Regions from separate parts of the Pseudomonas sp. Leaf58 genome, predicted to be linked through region 1. Evidence: predicted binding sites of a transcription regulator. Region 1 holds the regulator's gene; each other region holds the start of a gene.
The links. Region 1 encodes FliA, which starts transcription of late flagellar genes. Its sites were predicted from a motif close to CTAAAGTTTNNNNNNNNNNNGCCGNTAA; they were not measured.
Positions count from the first base shown of each region.

Region 2: a site for FliA is predicted at 3,866-3,893, ahead of motA (flagellar motor stator protein MotA). Genes of this name have one in related genera too.
Region 3: a site for FliA is predicted at 1,545-1,572, ahead of DV532_RS01645 (methyl-accepting chemotaxis protein). Genes of this name have one in related genera too.

Region 1 covers NZ_CP032677.1:3,766,074-3,771,472, reverse strand. The annotation lists gene flhA (flagellar biosynthesis protein FlhA) at 1-601, shown strand, start outside; gene flhF (flagellar biosynthesis protein FlhF) at 613-1,923, shown strand; gene fleN (flagellar synthesis regulator FleN) at 2,017-2,850, shown strand; gene fliA (RNA polymerase sigma factor FliA) at 2,847-3,587, shown strand; gene DV532_RS17520 (chemotaxis response regulator CheY) at 3,706-4,080, shown strand; gene DV532_RS17515 (protein phosphatase CheZ) at 4,101-4,889, shown strand; gene DV532_RS17510 (chemotaxis protein CheA) at 4,902-5,399, shown strand, end outside.
Region 2 covers NZ_CP032677.1:4,844,684-4,850,082, forward strand. The annotation lists gene DV532_RS22550 (trimeric intracellular cation channel family protein) at 1-51, opposite strand, end outside; gene orn (oligoribonuclease) at 151-693, opposite strand; gene rsgA (small ribosomal subunit biogenesis GTPase RsgA) at 835-1,866, shown strand; gene motB (flagellar motor protein MotB) at 1,924-2,946, opposite strand; gene motA (flagellar motor stator protein MotA) at 2,950-3,801, opposite strand; gene DV532_RS22575 (HDOD domain-containing protein) at 3,932-5,399, shown strand, end outside.
Region 3 covers NZ_CP032677.1:370,120-375,518, forward strand. The annotation lists gene DV532_RS01645 (methyl-accepting chemotaxis protein) at 1-1,480, opposite strand, end outside; gene DV532_RS01650 (hypothetical protein) at 1,757-1,987, shown strand; gene DV532_RS01655 (cell division protein ZapA) at 1,984-2,286, shown strand; partial or broken gene DV532_RS31115 (cache domain-containing protein) at 2,513-3,541, shown strand; gene DV532_RS31120 (methyl-accepting chemotaxis protein) at 3,677-4,405, shown strand; gene DV532_RS01670 (low specificity L-threonine aldolase) at 4,512-5,399, opposite strand, start outside.

The DNA.
Region 1 (5,399 bases):
TGAACTGATCGGCCACGAAGAGGTTCAGCAATTGCTGCAGGTGTTGGGCAAGGCATCGCCTAAACTTGCCGAAGAGCTGGTGCCGGGTGTCATTTCCTTGTCGGGCCTGCTCAAGGTGCTGCAAGCGCTGTTGTCGGAGCAGGTGCCAGTGCGTGATATTCGCAGTATCGCCGAGGCGATCGCGAACAATGCCGGCAAGAGTCAAGATACCGCCGCGCTGGTAGCGGCAGTGCGCGTCGGATTGTGTCGCGCCATCGTGCAAAGCATTGTCGGTGTTGAGTCGGAGCTGCCAGTGATTACCCTGGAGCCAAGGTTGGAACAGATTTTGCTCAATAGTCTGCAAAGGGCCGGGCAAGGTCAGGAAGACGGTGTTCTTCTGGAGCCGAGCATGGCCGAAAAGCTGCAGCGTTCGTTGATCGAAGCGGCCCAGCGCCAGGAAATGCAGGGCCAACCGGCTATTCTCCTGGTCGCCGGCCCGATCCGCGCCATGCTGTCGCGTTTCGGGCGCCTGGCTGTACCGAATTTGCATGTTCTGGCGTATCAGGAAATACCTGACAACAAGCAAGTCACCATCGTTGCCACCGTGGGCCCTAATGGCTGAGGTAGGGGATAATGCAAGTTAAGCGATTTTTCGCCGCCGATATGCGTCAGGCCATGAAGCTGGTCCGTGATGAGCTGGGCGCCGACGCCGCCATCATCGGCAACCGCCGCATTGCTGGCGGTGTCGAGCTGACGGCGGCGCTGGACTACAAGCTGTCCGCCCTGGCCCCGCGGGTGCCCAATGCCGAGCTGGAAGAAGAGCTGCGCAAGACCCATACGCGCATCGCCACTGCCCAGGCCGAGCTGGACCATCGCCCGGACAGCAGCGACAACAACCGCCAATTGTTCGCCGGGCAGCCGCTGACCGCTGCCGAGCCGCTGATCGAGCCGCACGTCGATGCCCCGCAGGCCGCCGCTGCAGCCCCGGCGCAGGCGCCGGTCGACCCGCGCCTGTTCGATGCCATGCGCACCGAGCTGTCGGGCCTGCGCGAGCTGCTGGAAGTGCAGCTCGGTTCGTTGGCCTGGTCCCAACTGCAGGGCAGCAAGCCGCAGCAGGCCACGCTCTGGCGCCGCCTGCAGCGCATCGGCCTGTCCGGCCCGATCGCGCGCGAGCTACTGGACCTGACCGCCGAAATCGAAGAGCCACGCCAGGCCTGGCGCATGCTGCTGGCGCACCTGGCGCGGATGATCGAAATCCCCGAGGTCGAGCCGATCGAAGAGGGCGGTGTGATTGCCATGGTCGGCCCGGCCGGCATGGGCAAAACCACCACCCTGGCCAAGCTGGCCGCCCGCTATGTGCTCAAGTACGGCGCGCAGAACCTGGCGCTGGTGAGCATGGACAGCTTCCGCATCGGTGCCCAGGAGCAGCTCAAGACCTTGGGCCGCATCCTCAATGTGCCGGTGACTTATGTCGACCCGGGGCAGTCGCTGGCGGCGGCGCTGGAGCCGCTGCTGCGCAAGCGCGTGGTGCTGATCGATACCGCCGGTCTGCAGGCCAGTGACCCGGCCCTGCGCATGCAACTGGAAACCCTGGCCGGGCGTGGCATTGCCGCGAAGAACTACCTGGTACTGGCCACCACCAGCCAGAAGCAGGTGCTGACCGCCGCCTACCACAGCTACAAGCGCTGTGGCCTGGCCGGTTGCATCCTGACCAAACTCGATGAAACGGCAAGCCTTGGCGATGTGCTGAGCCTTGCCATCAGTCATGAACTGCCAGTGGCCTATCTGACCGATGGGCCGCGCATTCCGGACGACCTGCACCTGCCGCGGGGGCACCAGCTGATTACCCGTGCGGTCAATGTGCAGCAGCAGGACGAGCCCAGCGAAGAGGCCATGGCCGACATGTTCGCTGATCTCTATCACAACCCAAGGCGAGCGGGTTGATGATGAAGTGTGTGCAAGGTAGCTATGCCAAAGGGTACGCAGAATTGCCCTACGTGTGGCCTGAGTCCCAGCGAGACAAGGTAAAGAACAGACATGGGTAGCATGCATCCCGTACAGGTTATCGCCGTGACCGGTGGCAAAGGTGGCGTCGGCAAAACTAACGTTTCAGTGAACCTGTCCCTGGCGTTGGCTGAGCTTGGCCGCAGAGTCATGCTGCTCGACGCCGACCTGGGCTTGGCCAACGTCGACGTGTTGCTGGGCCTTACCCCCAAACGCACCCTGGCCGATGTCATCGAAGGGCGCTGCGAACTGCGCGACGTGATGCTGCAGGGCCCTGGTGGTGTGCGCATCGTGCCGGCGGCCTCGGGCACCCAGAGCATGGTGCACCTGGCCCCGGCCCAGCATGCCGGCCTGATCCAGGCATTCAGCGAAGTCGGTGACAACCTCGACGTGCTGGTGATCGACACCGCTGCCGGTATTGGTGACTCGGTAGTCAGCTTCGTCCGTGCTGCCCAGGAAGTGCTGCTGGTGGTGTGCGACGAACCCACCTCGATCACCGACGCCTACGCCCTGATCAAGCTGCTCAACCGCGACTACGGCATGAACCGCTTCCGGGTACTGGCCAACATGGCGCAAAGCCCGCAGGAAGGGCGCAACCTGTTCGCCAAGCTGACCAAGGTCACCGACCGCTTCCTCGACGTTGCCCTGCAGTACGTGGGCGCAGTGCCTTATGACGAATGTGTGCGCAAGGCCGTGCAGAAGCAGCGCGCGGTCTACGAAGCCTTCCCCCGCTCCAAGTGTGCGCTGGCCTTCAAGGCGATTGCCCAGAAGGTCGACAGCTGGCCGCTGCCGGCCAACCCGCGTGGCCACCTGGAGTTCTTTGTCGAGCGCCTGGTGCAGCCCACCAGCGCGGGTCCCGTGCTATGAGTGCGAGCGGTTTCAAGATGTACAGCCGGGCATCGAAAGACGCCCAGTACGAGCTGATCGAACGCTACGCCCCGCTGGTCAAGCGCATCGCCTACCACCTGCTGGCGCGTCTGCCGGCCAACGTGCAGGTCGAAGACCTGATCCAGGCCGGCATGATTGGCCTGCTGGAAGTGGCCAACAAATACGACGCCAGCAAGGGCGCCAGTTTCGAAACCTATGCCGGCATCCGCATTCGCGGGGCCATGCTCGACGAAGTGCGCAAGGGCGATTGGGCACCCCGTTCGGTGCACCGTAATACCCGCATGGTCAGCGATGCGATGCGTGCCGTTGAAGCCAGAACCGGTCGCGACGCTAAAGATCATGAAGTTGCTGCCGAACTCCAATTGAGTCTCGATGATTACTACGGGATCTTGAACGATACCCTGGGCAGCCGCCTGTTCAGTTTCGACGACCTGCTGCAGGACGGCGAGCACGAAGGGCTGCATGAGGATGGTGCCAGTGGCCAGGTCGAGCCTGCACGAGGCCTGGAGGACGAGCGCTTCCAGGTTGCCCTGACCGAGGCCATCGCCAACCTGCCGGAGCGTGAACGCCTGGTACTGGCGCTGTACTACGACGAAGAGCTGAACCTTAAGGAAATCGGCGAGGTGCTTGGGGTCAGTGAGTCGCGGGTCAGCCAGCTGCACAGCCAGTGCGCCGCGCGCCTGCGCAGCCGCCTGGGAGAATGGCGGGCGCGTTGAGCCCGCTATCGTTGCAGTCGTTTTCCACGTGCGTTTTCCATGTTGCACCGAATTGATTGAATGCGCGCTCGGGGCCGAGCGCGTTTGAGACTGCTTGGAGGTCTACTTGAACAAAGATATGAAAATCCTCATCGTTGACGACTTTTCGACGATGCGGCGGATCATCAAGAACCTGTTGCGTGACCTTGGCTTCACCAACACGGACGAAGCCGACGACGGCACCACGGCGTTGCCGATGCTGGAAAACGGCCACTACGACTTCCTGGTGACCGACTGGAACATGCCTGGCATGTCCGGCATCGACCTGCTGCGTAAAGTGCGTGCCAGCGACAAGCTGAAAACCATGCCGGTCCTGATGGTGACTGCCGAAGCCAAGCGTGACCAGATCATTGAAGCGGCCCAGGCCGGCGTCAATGGTTACGTGGTCAAGCCGTTCACCGCCCAGGTGCTCAAAGAAAAGATCGAGAAGATCTTCGAACGCGTCAACGGCTGAGTCACGTCAGGGGGCGCGCCATGGAATCATCACAAACCTCTTTGGGCGAGTTCGAATCGACCCTGAAGAAGCATGCCCAGGAGCTGGTCGAGAGCCTGGAGCGGGGCCGTTTTGGCGAGGCGGTACAGCTGATTCACGAGCTGAACCAAACCCGCGACCGCGGTCTGTACCAGGAAGTGGGCAAACTGACGCGCGAGCTGCACAGTGCCATCGTCAGCTTCCAGATCGACCCGACCATGCCCCAGGCTGAAGAGGTGTCGCAGATAACCGACGCCACCGAGCGCTTGTCCTACGTGGTCAAGCTCACCGAGGGCGCGGCTAACCGCACCATGGACCTGGTCGAAGAAAGCACCCCGGTGCTCAACGACCTGGCCAGCGAGGCCAAGGCCTTGAGTACTGATTGGCAGCGCTTCATGCGCCGCGAAGTGGCTGCGCCGGAATTCCGTGACCTGGTCAAACGCGTCGACAGTTTCCTGACGCACAGTGCCGCAGGCAACCGCAAGGTCGCCGGCCACCTCAACGACATTCTGTTGGCCCAGGACTACCAAGACCTGACCGGCCAGGTGATCAAGCGCGTCACCACGTTGGTGACCGAGGTGGAGAGCAACCTGCTGAAATTGGTGCTGATGGCCAGCCAGGTGGACCGCTTTGCCGGCATCCAGCATGACCACGATCAATTGCGCGCAGAAAAAGATCTAGAAAAACATCCGACTCGGGGTGAAGGTCCGCAGATTCATGCCGATAAGCGTGAAGACGTCGTGTCCGGTCAGGACGATGTCGATGATTTGCTGTCCAGCCTGGGTTTTTAAGGAGCACGTTTGATGAGCTTCGGCGCCGATGAAGAAATCCTCCAGGATTTCCTGGTAGAAGCCGGCGAAATTCTTGAGCAACTGTCCGAGCAACTGGTCGAGCTGGAAAGCCGGCCCGACGATGCCGACCTGCTCAATGCGATCTTTCGCGGTTTCCACACTGTAAAAGGGGGCGCCGGCTTCCTTCAGCTGAACGAGCTGGTGGAGTGCTGCCACATCGCCGAGAACGTGTTTGACGTCCTGCGCAAAGGTGAGCGCCGGGTCGATGCGGAACTGATGGATGTGGTGCTCGAGGCATTGGATACGGTCAACAGCATGTTTGGCCAGGTGCGCGAGCGTGGTGACGTGACCCCGGCTACCCCCGAGCTGCTGGCGGCATTGTCACGCCTGGCCGAACCCGGTGCTGCCGAAGCCCCGGCAGCGCCAGAGCCTGCGGCGCCGGCGCCGGTGGCCGAGGCACAGGACATTACCGACAGCGAGTTCGAGCAGCTGCTCGATTCGCTCGATGCG
Region 2 (5,399 bases), 1.1 Mb from region 1:
GCCGGTCATGGCTTCGGCGGTGATGGCGATGAGGTAGAGCATCAACAACATGGTGCGGGTCCGTGGGGGCGTGCGAGAAAGGCGCGCAGTCTAACCAGTTGCCCATGGCACCAAAAGGGGGCGCAGACACAATATCTGCGCCCTTGCGGCTTACACCTTGATGAAGTGCTCGCGGTAGTGGCGCAACTCGGCGATCGATTCGCGGATATCGTCCAGCGCCAGGTGGGTATTACCCTTCTTGAAACTGTCACGCACGCTCGGCGCCCAGCGCGCGGCCAACTCCTTCAGGGTCGACACATCCAGGTTGCGGTAGTGGAAGTAGTTTTCCAGGCTACGCATGTGACGGTAAAGGAAGCGGCGGTCCTGGCAGATGCTGTTGCCGCAGATCGGCGACTTGCCCTTGGGCACCCACTGTTCGAGGAAGGCAATGGTCTGCGCCTCGGCGTCGGCCATGCTGACCTTGCTCTCGCGCACGCGCTGGGTCAGGCCCGATGCACCATGGGTGCGGGTGTTCCACTCGTCCATGCGCGCCAGCACATCGTCACTGTGGTGAATGGCGATCACCGGCCCTTCGGCCAAGGTGTTCAGCTCGCTGTCGGTGACGATGGTAGCCATCTCGATGATGACGTCGCTGTCCGGGTCCAGGCCGGTCATTTCCAAGTCGATCCAGATCAGGTTCTGTGGGTTTTGCATGCAGGGGCTCCTCGTATAGGCCGTCATATTAGCGTAGTGCTACAAACACGCCCATTCGCGGCGCGAAGGTAAGCGCGATGGCGCACCGCCTGGCGTGTTAAACTGCCTGCCGTTTTCAACCTGCCCCACCACGGAACCTTCATGGCCAAACGCCAGCTCAATCGCCGCCAGAACTGGCGAATCGAAAAAATCCAGGGCGAGCGCGCCGCGCGCGCCGCCAAACGCGAGCAGCACGCGCTGCAGGAGCTGGAGGGTGGCGACCTGGGGCCGGAGCAACTGGGCCTGGTGATTGCCCACTTCGGCGTACAGGTAGAAGTCGAGGCCCAGGACGGCGAAGCCGCGGGCCAGGTGTTCCGCTGCCACTTGCGCGCCAACCTGCCAGCACTGGTGACCGGCGACCGCGTGGTATGGCGCGCCGGCAACCAAGGCATTGGCGTGATCGTTGCGCAAATGCCGCGCAGCACCGAACTGTGCCGGCCGAACAACCATGGTCAGCTGAAGCCGGTGGCGGCCAACGTCGACCTGATCGTGATCGTCTTCGCACCCGCGCCCGAACCGCACCCCAACCTGATCGACCGTTATCTGGTGGCGGCGGAGCACGCTGGCATTCGCCCGCTGCTGCTGCTGAACAAGGCCGATCTGATCAATGCCGAGAACGGCCCAGGCCTGCATGCGCTGTTGGAGGTTTACCGCGAGCTGGGCTACCCGCTGCTGGAAGTGTCGGCACACCAGGGTGACGGCATGCAGCGCCTACAGCAGATGCTCGACGGCCACATCAGCGTGTTCGTGGGCCAGTCGGGGGTAGGCAAGTCGTCGCTGGTCAACAGCCTCCTGCCAGATGCCGGCACCCGTGTCGGCGACCTGTCGGAGTGGTCTGGCCAGGGCACCCACACCACCACCACCGCGCGGCTGTACCACTTCCCCAACGGTGGTGACCTGATCGACTCGCCGGGCATTCGTGAGTTCGGCCTTGGTCACGTCAGCCGTGATGATGTAGAAGATGGTTTCATCGAGTTCCGCGACCTGTTCGGCACCTGCCGCTTCCGCGACTGCAAGCATGACCGCGAACCGGGCTGTGCACTGCTCAAGGCGCTGGATGAGGGGCGCATTAAGCCGCAACGGATGAACAGCTATCGCTCGATCATCGCCAGCCTGCCGGAAGACGCCTACTGACCTAACCGCCTCCACAGGTTCCGCGCCAGCTTCAGCTATAGCGCGATCCCGTAGGGGTTACTGCTCCTTGGCCTCATCCATCTTCAGCGTCCCCTCTTCGAAGATGTTCAGCTTCTGGCGTAGCTCGCGCGGCTGCATAGGCACTTGCTCGGGGCCGGCGCCGGCCCCTGGCGCAGCCGGTGCCGCAGCGCCCGGCGCCGCAGGTGCTGCTGCCGGCGCTTCCGGGGCGCCCTGTTCGCCTTCGATGTCGCGCTGGGCCTTCTTGGTCAGCACAATGATGTCGATACGGCGGTTGACCGGGTTGAATGGGTCCTCGCGATCGAACAGCGACGACGAGGCATAACCCACCACTCGCGCCACCTGGCCATCCGGGTAACCACCCATCACCAACGCACGGCGTGCAGCGTTGGCACGGTTGGCCGACAGCTCCCAGTTGCCGAACTCACCACTGCCGGCGTACGGCTTGGCATCGGTGTGGCCGCTGATGCTGATCTTGTTCGGCACCGCCTTGATGGTGTCGGCCATGGCCAACAGGATGTCCTCAAAGTAAGGCTGCAGGCGCGCGCTGCCAATGTCGAACATCGGCCGGTTTTCGGCATCCATGATCTGAATGCGCAGGCCGTCTTGGGTGATCTCGAACAGGATCTGATCCTTGAACTTCTGCAGTTGCGGGTTCTCTTCCACCTTGTTCTGCAGTTCTTGCAGCAGCAACTCCAGGCGCTCGCGCTCGACCTGTTCGGCCATGGTCTCGACCTGGTCCTTACTCAGTTGAGTGGGGGATTGCTGCGTCGGCTGGGTCTTCACCTCCGGGTTGATGGTCTTGTCTGGCGCCATCTCGGGCGAGCCACCCAAGTCAATGACATAGGGCGTGCCACTTTCGGAGAAGCCGATCGGGTCCTGGAAATAACCTGCAATGGCGATCTTCTGCTCAGGGGTGGCCGTCGACATCAACCACAGCACCAGGAAGAACGCCATCATCGCAGTGGCGAAGTCGGCAAAGGCGATTTTCCAGGCGCCGCCATGGTGGCCGCCGCCAAAGCGCTTGACGCGCTTGATGATTATCGGCTGATTGTTTTCCATGACTCAGCGACCGCGTACTGCTTGTTCCAGCTCGGCGAAACTTGGGCGGTGCCTCGGATACAGCACCTTGCGCCCGAACTCGACCGCCAACGAAGGCGGCATGCCCGAGGCCGAGGCCACCAGCGAAGCCTTGATCGACTCGTAGAGGTTCAGTTCTTCCTTGGCATCGTGCTCCAGGCACTTGGCCAGCGGGCCGAAGAAGCCATAGGCCGCCAGAATACCGAAGAAGGTACCGACCAACGCTGCACCTACGTGCATGCCGATAGCCGCCTGGTCGCCCTCGCCCAGCGAGGCCATGGTTACCACGATACCCAGTACCGCCGCGACGATACCGAAGCCGGGCATGCCGTCGGCGATGCCGGTCACCGCATGGGACGGGTGCTCCAGCTCTTCCTTCATGCTCAGCAGTTCCATGTCGAACAGGCCCTCGAGCTCGTGCGGGGCCATGTTGCCAGTGGACATGATGCGCAGGTAGTCACAGACGAACGCGGTCATGCGCTCATCGGCCAGCACCGTTGGGTACTTGGCGAAGATCGGGCTGGCCGCGGCGTCCTCGATATCGGCCTCGATGGCCATCATGCCTTCACGGCGGCTCTTGTTGAGGATCTCGTACACCAGGCCCAGCACTTCCAGGTAGAAGGCGTGACTGAAGCGCGAGCCGAACATCTTCATCGACTTCTTGATGACGTGCATGGTCATGTGGCCAGGGTTGGCCTGCAGGAATGCACCGAAGGCCGCACCGCCGATGATCAGTACTTCGAACGGCTGGATCAGCGCCGCGATCTTGCCGTGGGAGAGCACGTATCCGCCGAGCACGCTCGCGAATACGACGATGATGCCGATAATTTTAGCCATAGGTTCAAAGCACTTGCTGTCGTGGTCAGGGGAAGAGACGGGAGCTTTAAAACTCTTCTTCTACTTATCGGCAGAACTGCGCCAGACTATAGCCACTCATTGCGAAAAGCCAGTTCGGACTGATGTCAAAATGCCAATCGAAACCAAGGTGCCTGCTCAAGCCCCACGTACGCTAGAGGCCTGGGTAAAGCTGCTGGAGAGTGTCCGCATCCCCGTGCCGAAGCCCAGCTACGACCGGGTCATGGCTGCCATCCACGATAGCCGCCGCTCGCTGCGCGATATCGCCGAACTGATGCAGGACAGCCCGGCGCTGGTGCTTTCGGTGATGCGCGAAGCCAACCACCCCACCAATGCCAGCCTGGCCGAACCGGCCGAGAGCCTGGAGGTTGCCCTTAACCGCCTGGGCCTGGAGCGCAGCGAACAACTGCTCAAGCGCCTGCCGGTGGTGCCCGTCGAAGAGATACCACCAGTGCTGTGCCAGTTCCAGCTAATCAGCCAGCACGCCTCGCAGCAGGCCAGCGGCCTGTTCGCCAGCCGCCTGGCACGGCTTTGGCAGGAAATTCACTGGGGCAGCCTGCTGTTTCTGTCGCCACTATGGCCCCTGGCGCTGGCCTACCCCAAGCTGCTCGATAGCTGGGAGCTGCGGGTTATCCACAAGGGTGAAGACGCCGCCCATGTCGAGGAAGAGCTGTTTGGCGTGCGGATCATGGCGCTGTGCCAGACCATGGCGGAGTACTGGCGCCTGCCACAGTGGGTGACCCAGGGTTACCGCCTGCTGCTGGAGGAGCGCGAACAACTGGCGCAGGTGCTCAACATCGCCCGCGACCAGGACCTGCTCAGCCAGCAGCACCGCCTGGACGCTGAGCCCGGCCTGCGCCGCTGGTTCAACCAGCCGGCCAATACCGTACTGCTGGCCAATAACCTGGCCCTGGCAGCCCAGGTGGGCTGGGACAACCCGCACCTGCTGCGCTGGCAGCTGCTGACCGCACTGTACCTGCAAACCTCGCTGGAAGACGTGCAGCAGCAGGTGCACCAGCAGGCTGCGGCCAGCGCCCGACGCCACGCCCAGCATGCCCTGTTCCACCCGGCCGAAGCGCTGATCTGGCCTTGGCACCAGCGCCGCCCCCACCCGGACATGCTGGCACCGCCACCGCCCAACAGCGACGACCTGGCGCGCTGGCGCACGCTGTGCCAGCACCTGTTGGCCCAGCCCAGCCCGTTCACCAACACCGTGCACCTGGCCACCCAGGCGCTCGAAGCCCTGCTGGCCTGCGGCATGCAGCGCATCCTGCTGCTGAGCCTGGACAAGGCCAGCGACTACCTTCGGGTGCAGCAACTTGCCGGCCTGCCAAAGGAAGCCGGGGCCCTGGCCCTGCAGGTGTCACAGAACAAACTGCTGCAAAAGCTGCTGGCCCAGGCCGGGCAATTGCGCATCACCCCGGAAAACCACAGCCAGTTCTCAGCCCTGCTGCCGGCCCCGCTGCGTGCCTTGTTCCGCAGCGAGCACGTGCTGCTGCGTTCGCTGGCGGTGAACGACCAAGTGCTGATGCTGATAGTGGCCGACCAAGGCTGCCGGCCATTGGCCGATATCAGCGTAC
Region 3 (5,399 bases), 2.0 Mb from region 1:
CCACCTGCGCCTGCTCTTCCGCCGCACTGGCGATCACCAGGTTACGCTCATTGATCTGCGCCACCGCCCCGGCAATTGTGTCCAGCGCCATGCCCGCGCCACGGGCGATGTTCAGGGTCGATTCCGCGCGGTCAGTGCTGGTGCGCATCGATTCCACAGCCTTTTCGGTACCGCCCTGGATGGTGCCAATCATCCGCTCGATCTCGCTGGTCGACTGCTGGGTGCGGTGGGCCAGTGCCCGCACTTCATCGGCCACCACGGCAAACCCACGGCCCGCCTCACCGGCCCGCGCCGCTTCGATGGCCGCGTTTAGCGCCAGCAAGTTGGTCTGGTCAGCCAGGCCGCGGATCACGTCGAGTACCTTGCCAATGTCCCGCGACTGTTCGGCCAGGTGAGTAATCAGTGTGGCAGTAGCTTGCACGTCACCGCTCATGCGCTCGATGGCACCTACGGTTTCCATTACCAGGTCCCGACCATCGCCGGTCGAGCGGCTGACTTCGCTGGATGCTTCGGAAGTGCTCACTGCATTGCGCGCCACTTCTTCCACCGCGCTGGTCATTTCGGTAACGGCGGTGGCAGCTTGTTCAATTTCGTTGTTCTGTTGTTGCAGGCCCCGGGCGCTTTCATCGGTGACTGCATTCAGCTCTTCGGCAGCCGAGGCCAGCTGCGTAGCGGAGCCGGCGATCAATTGCAGGGTGTCGCGCAGCTTGTCCTGCATGCGTGCCATCGCACGCAGCAGGCGGGCAGCTTCGTCGGTGCCTTCGGCGCGGATGATGTGGGTCAGGTCACCGTCGGCGACCTGCTCGGCTGCCGTTAGCGCTTCCTCAATGGGTTTGACGATGCTGCGGGTCAGCAAGTAGGCGCACAGGAAGGTCAGGACGCTGGCGGCGATCAACAAGCCGATGACCAGGGCGAAGGCGGCTGCGTACTGGTTGGCGGCTTTTTCGTTGGTGGCGCGGGTCTGCTCGGTGTTGATGCGCACCAGGGTATCCATGACCTTGTTGATCTGCTCGGAGTTGGCCAGCAGGTCGCGGTTGAGCAGGTCGCGCAGTTCATCGATGCGGTTGGCCTGGCTCAGGGTGCGCATGCGCGACTCCAGTTGACGGTACTGGTTGAGCAACTGGCCGTATTGGTCGAACGCAGCCTGTTCGTCGGTGGCGCTGATCATCGCCAGGTAGGCTTGGCGAGCGCGGTCGATCTGGGTGTTGCGCTGGTCCAGCAGGCTCAGGGTGTCGCGCTGGGTTTCCGGCTCGCGGTTGAGCAGCAGGCGGTAGGAAAGGGTGCGCATGCGCAGGTTCAGCGCGGTGAGCTCGTCGAGCAGCTTGATGCTGGGTACGCTGACCTGCTCGATGGCGACGCCGGCTTGGCGGATGTTGCCCATCTGCACCAGGGAGAAGATGCCAAGGCCGAGCATCAATAGGCCGATAAGCGCGAAGCCGAGGAGCGCGCGCGGGGCGATATTCATATTGCGAAGAGACATGGAGGGGAGGATCCAGACAAGGGAGCAAGGGTGCGCAAAGTGCGACGAAAAAAGGCTTGCCGAGCTATCGGTCGTGACTGATCAGTCTTGAGCGCGACGGGTTAAAAATGTGAGGTGGCTAACCTTTTCCTGACCGGCGGTTGACGCAGATCGGAACAAGGCGGGGGTTACTCTGTCAATCTGCGGGTCAGACACCTTGTGAATCCGATATTTAATGGCGATGGGCCGCACTTTTCTTTATCGTGTGCGCCCCTCGCAACAACCTGAGATAGACCCATGCTGGAAGCATCCCTGAATCAAATCGAGCAACTGGTCAGCGACCTGATGCAGAAAAACGCTCAACTTACTGAGCAAAACGCCACCCTCGGTCAGCAACTGGCCCAGGCCAAGGAAGAGAACGAAACCCTGCAGCTGTCGCTGATGGAGCAGGAAGAGAAGAACGGTGCTACCGCAGCACGTATCCAGGCCTTGGTTGAGCGCGCCAGCGCGGGCGTTGTCGGCGCATGAGACTGCTAGAGCAGCCGATCAATGTCGTGTCGATACTCGGCATCGACTATTCGATCAAGGCGCCCGAAGGCCAGGAAGAAACCCTGGCCCAGGCGGTACGGATGCTCAACACTGCCCTGAACGAGACCAAGCGTCAGTACCCGACCTTGATCGGTGACAAGCTCCTGGTGCTGGCTGCCCTTAACCTTTGCTCCAAGCAGGTTGAGTTGCAGAAACAGCATCAACAGACTCTGGCGCGTACCCAGGCGCAGATCGACGCAACCGTGGACGCCATCGTACGGACCATTGCCGAGCAATAACGTTCTGCACCGACTCTTTGTAGGAGCGGGTTCACCCGCGAATGCGGCGGTGAATGCTACATCGCATTCGCGGGTAAACCCGCTCCCACAAGGTGCATCTGATTGCTTCAGATCACTGGATTAACTGGATACGCAAGTGTATACACTTTCCGCAAAACAATAATGTTGCGGGGAGCAGGGCATGGGTATCTGGCGTAAGAGCATCCAGTGGCAATTGATCACCAGCATGGGCGCTGCCCTGCTGGCGAGCATCCTGGTCGTGGTCATCATCTTCACCGTGGCGCTCAACCGCCTCACCGAGCGCTACCTGGTCGACACTGCCCTGCCAGCCAGCATCGAAGCCATTCGCAACGACATCGAGCGCATGCTCGGCCAGCCACTGGTGGCGGCGGCCGACATTGCCGGCAACACACTGCTGCGCGACTGGCTTGCCGCCGGTGAAGACCCTGCCGAAGCGCCACGCTTTGTGGAATACCTGCAGGCTGCCAAACAGCGTAGTCACGCCTTCACCACGCTGTTCGTTTCGACTGAAACCGGCCATTACTACAATGAGAACGGCCTGGACCGTACGCTCAGCCGCAGCAACCCCAAGGACAAATGGTTCTACGGCTACATCGATAGCGGCGCCGAGCGCCTGATCAACATCGACATCGACGGTGCCACTGGCGAGTTGGCACTGTTCATCGATTACCGTGTGGAAAAGGCCGGCAAGCTGATCGGCGTGGCAGGCATGGGCCTGCGCATGACCGCGCTATCGCAACTCATCCACGACTTCAGTTTCGGCGAGCGCGGCAAGGTGTTCCTGGTGCGTAATGATGGCCTTATCCAGGTGCACCCGGATGCAGCCTTCAGTGGCAAGCGCCAGCTCACCGAGCAGCTCGGTGCAGAGGCTGCCAAGGCGGTAATGAGCGGTGGCGAGGGCTTGCGCAGCAGCCGCTTCAACCGAGATGGCGAAAGCTACCTGGCGCTTGGCCTGCCGCTGCGCGACCTCAACTGGACCTTGGTGGCCGAGGTGCCGGAACAGGAAATTTATGCGCCAATGCACCAGGCGGTGTGGCTGACCAGCCTGATAGGCGGCGGCGTGGCCTTGGTGTCGCTGCTGCTGGTGGTGCTGCTGGCGCGTGGCCTGGTACGCCCGATCCGCCGCGTCACTGGCGCGCTGGTGCAGATTGGCAGCGGCGCGGGTGACCTCAGCCACCGCTTGGACGATTCGCGTCAGGATGAACTGGGCGACCTGGCCCGCGGTTTCAACCGTTTCCTCGACAGCCAGCGTAGCCTTATCGGCGAGGTGCTGAGCACTTCCGAGCGGTTGCACCGAGCGGTCGAGCAAGTAACGCAGGTGGTGGACAACACCGCCGAACGTTCCGGGCGCCAGCAGGAGATGACCGAAATGGTCGCCACCGCTGTGCATGAGATGGGCCTGACCGTTCAGGATATCGCCCGCAATGCCGGTGACGCGGCCCAGGCCTCGCAATCGGCGCGGGATGAGGCCTTGCAGGCGCGCGAGGTTGTGCAGCGCTCGATTCGAGGTATCGAAGGTATGTCGGGCGATATTGGCAAAGCGGCTGACGCGGTTAGCCAGTTGGCGGACGAAGTCGCCTCGATCGATGAGGTTTTAGCGGTGATCCGCAGTATTTCCGAACAAACCAACCTGCTGGCGCTGAATGCTGCCATCGAGGCCGCACGGGCAGGGGAGATGGGCCGCGGGTTTGCCGTGGTGGCTGACGAAGTGCGCACGCTGGCCCGACGCACGCAGTCGTCCACCGATGAAGTGCAGCAGATGATCCAGCGCCTGAAGCAGGGCGCAGGTTCGGCGGTGAGTTCGATGCAGGCGGGGCAGCAGGCGACCGGCAGTGGTGTGGAGTCGAGCCAGCGTACCGGGGCGTCGCTGGGCGCGATTACCGACCAGGTGGAGCATATCAGCGACATGAACCATCAGGTAGCCACGGCCACAGAGGAACAGTCGGCTGTGACCGAGGAGATTAACCGCACGGTGCAGGGCATTTCCGACTTGGCGCGGGACACGGCGGCAGAGGTGCAGGGGTGTCGGCAAGAGTGCCAGGCGTTGCGTGGTTTGGCCGAGGACCTGGCGCGGCAGATGGGTGGGTTCAAGCTTTAGAGCGGTGTGGGCGTCTTCGCGGGTAAACCCGCTCCTACAGGGGCATCGCTGGCCTTGAACCCAGCGAGATCCCTGTGGGAGCGGGCAAGCCCGCGAATGCGTTCTGTCAGGCGGTGATGATGTTGCGGATATCCGCCGCCAATTCGCGCACCCGTTCCTCTTCGGTATCCCAGGAACACATGAACCGCGCCCCGCCGCTACCAATAAAGGTATAGAACCGCCAGCCCTTGCCGCGCAGCGCTTCGATGGCGTGCTCCGGCATTTGCAGGAACACCCCGTTGGCTTCCACCGGGAACATCAACTTGACCCCTGGCAAATCACTCACCAGTGCGGCCAGCAGCTGTGCGCAACGGTTGGCATGCGCGCCATGGCGCAACCAGGCGCCATCTTCCAGCAGGCCCACCCACGGTGCCGACAGGAAGCGCATCTTCGACGCCAGTTGCCCGGCCTGCTTGCAGCGGTAGTCAAAGTCTTCGGCCAACTGGCGATTGAAGAACAGGATCGCCTCACCCACCGCCATGCCGTTCTTGGTGCCGCCAAAGCACAGTACATCGACGCCGGCTTTCCAGGTCAGTTCGGCCGGGCTGCAGCCGAGGAAGGCGCAGGCATTGGTAAAGCGCGCGCCGTCCATGTGCAGGTTCAGCCCCAGCTCCTTGCAGGTGGCGCTGATCGCCTTCAACTCGTCGGGTCGATAGACGGTGCCGACCTCGGTGGCCTGGGTGAGGGTGACCACACGTGGCTTGGGGTAGTGGATGTCCTGGCGCTTGAGCGCCACTTCGCGGATCGACTGCGGCGTCAGCTTGCCGATGACGCTGGGTGCGGTCAGCAGCTTGGAGCCGTTGGAGAAGAACTCCGGCGCGCCGCATTCGTCGGTTTCGACGTGGGCGGTCTCCGAGCAGATTACGCTGTGATAGCTCTGGCACAGTGAGGCTAGGGCCAGGGAGTTGGCGGCGGTGCCGTTGAAGGCGAAAAACACTTCGCAGTCGGTTTCGAA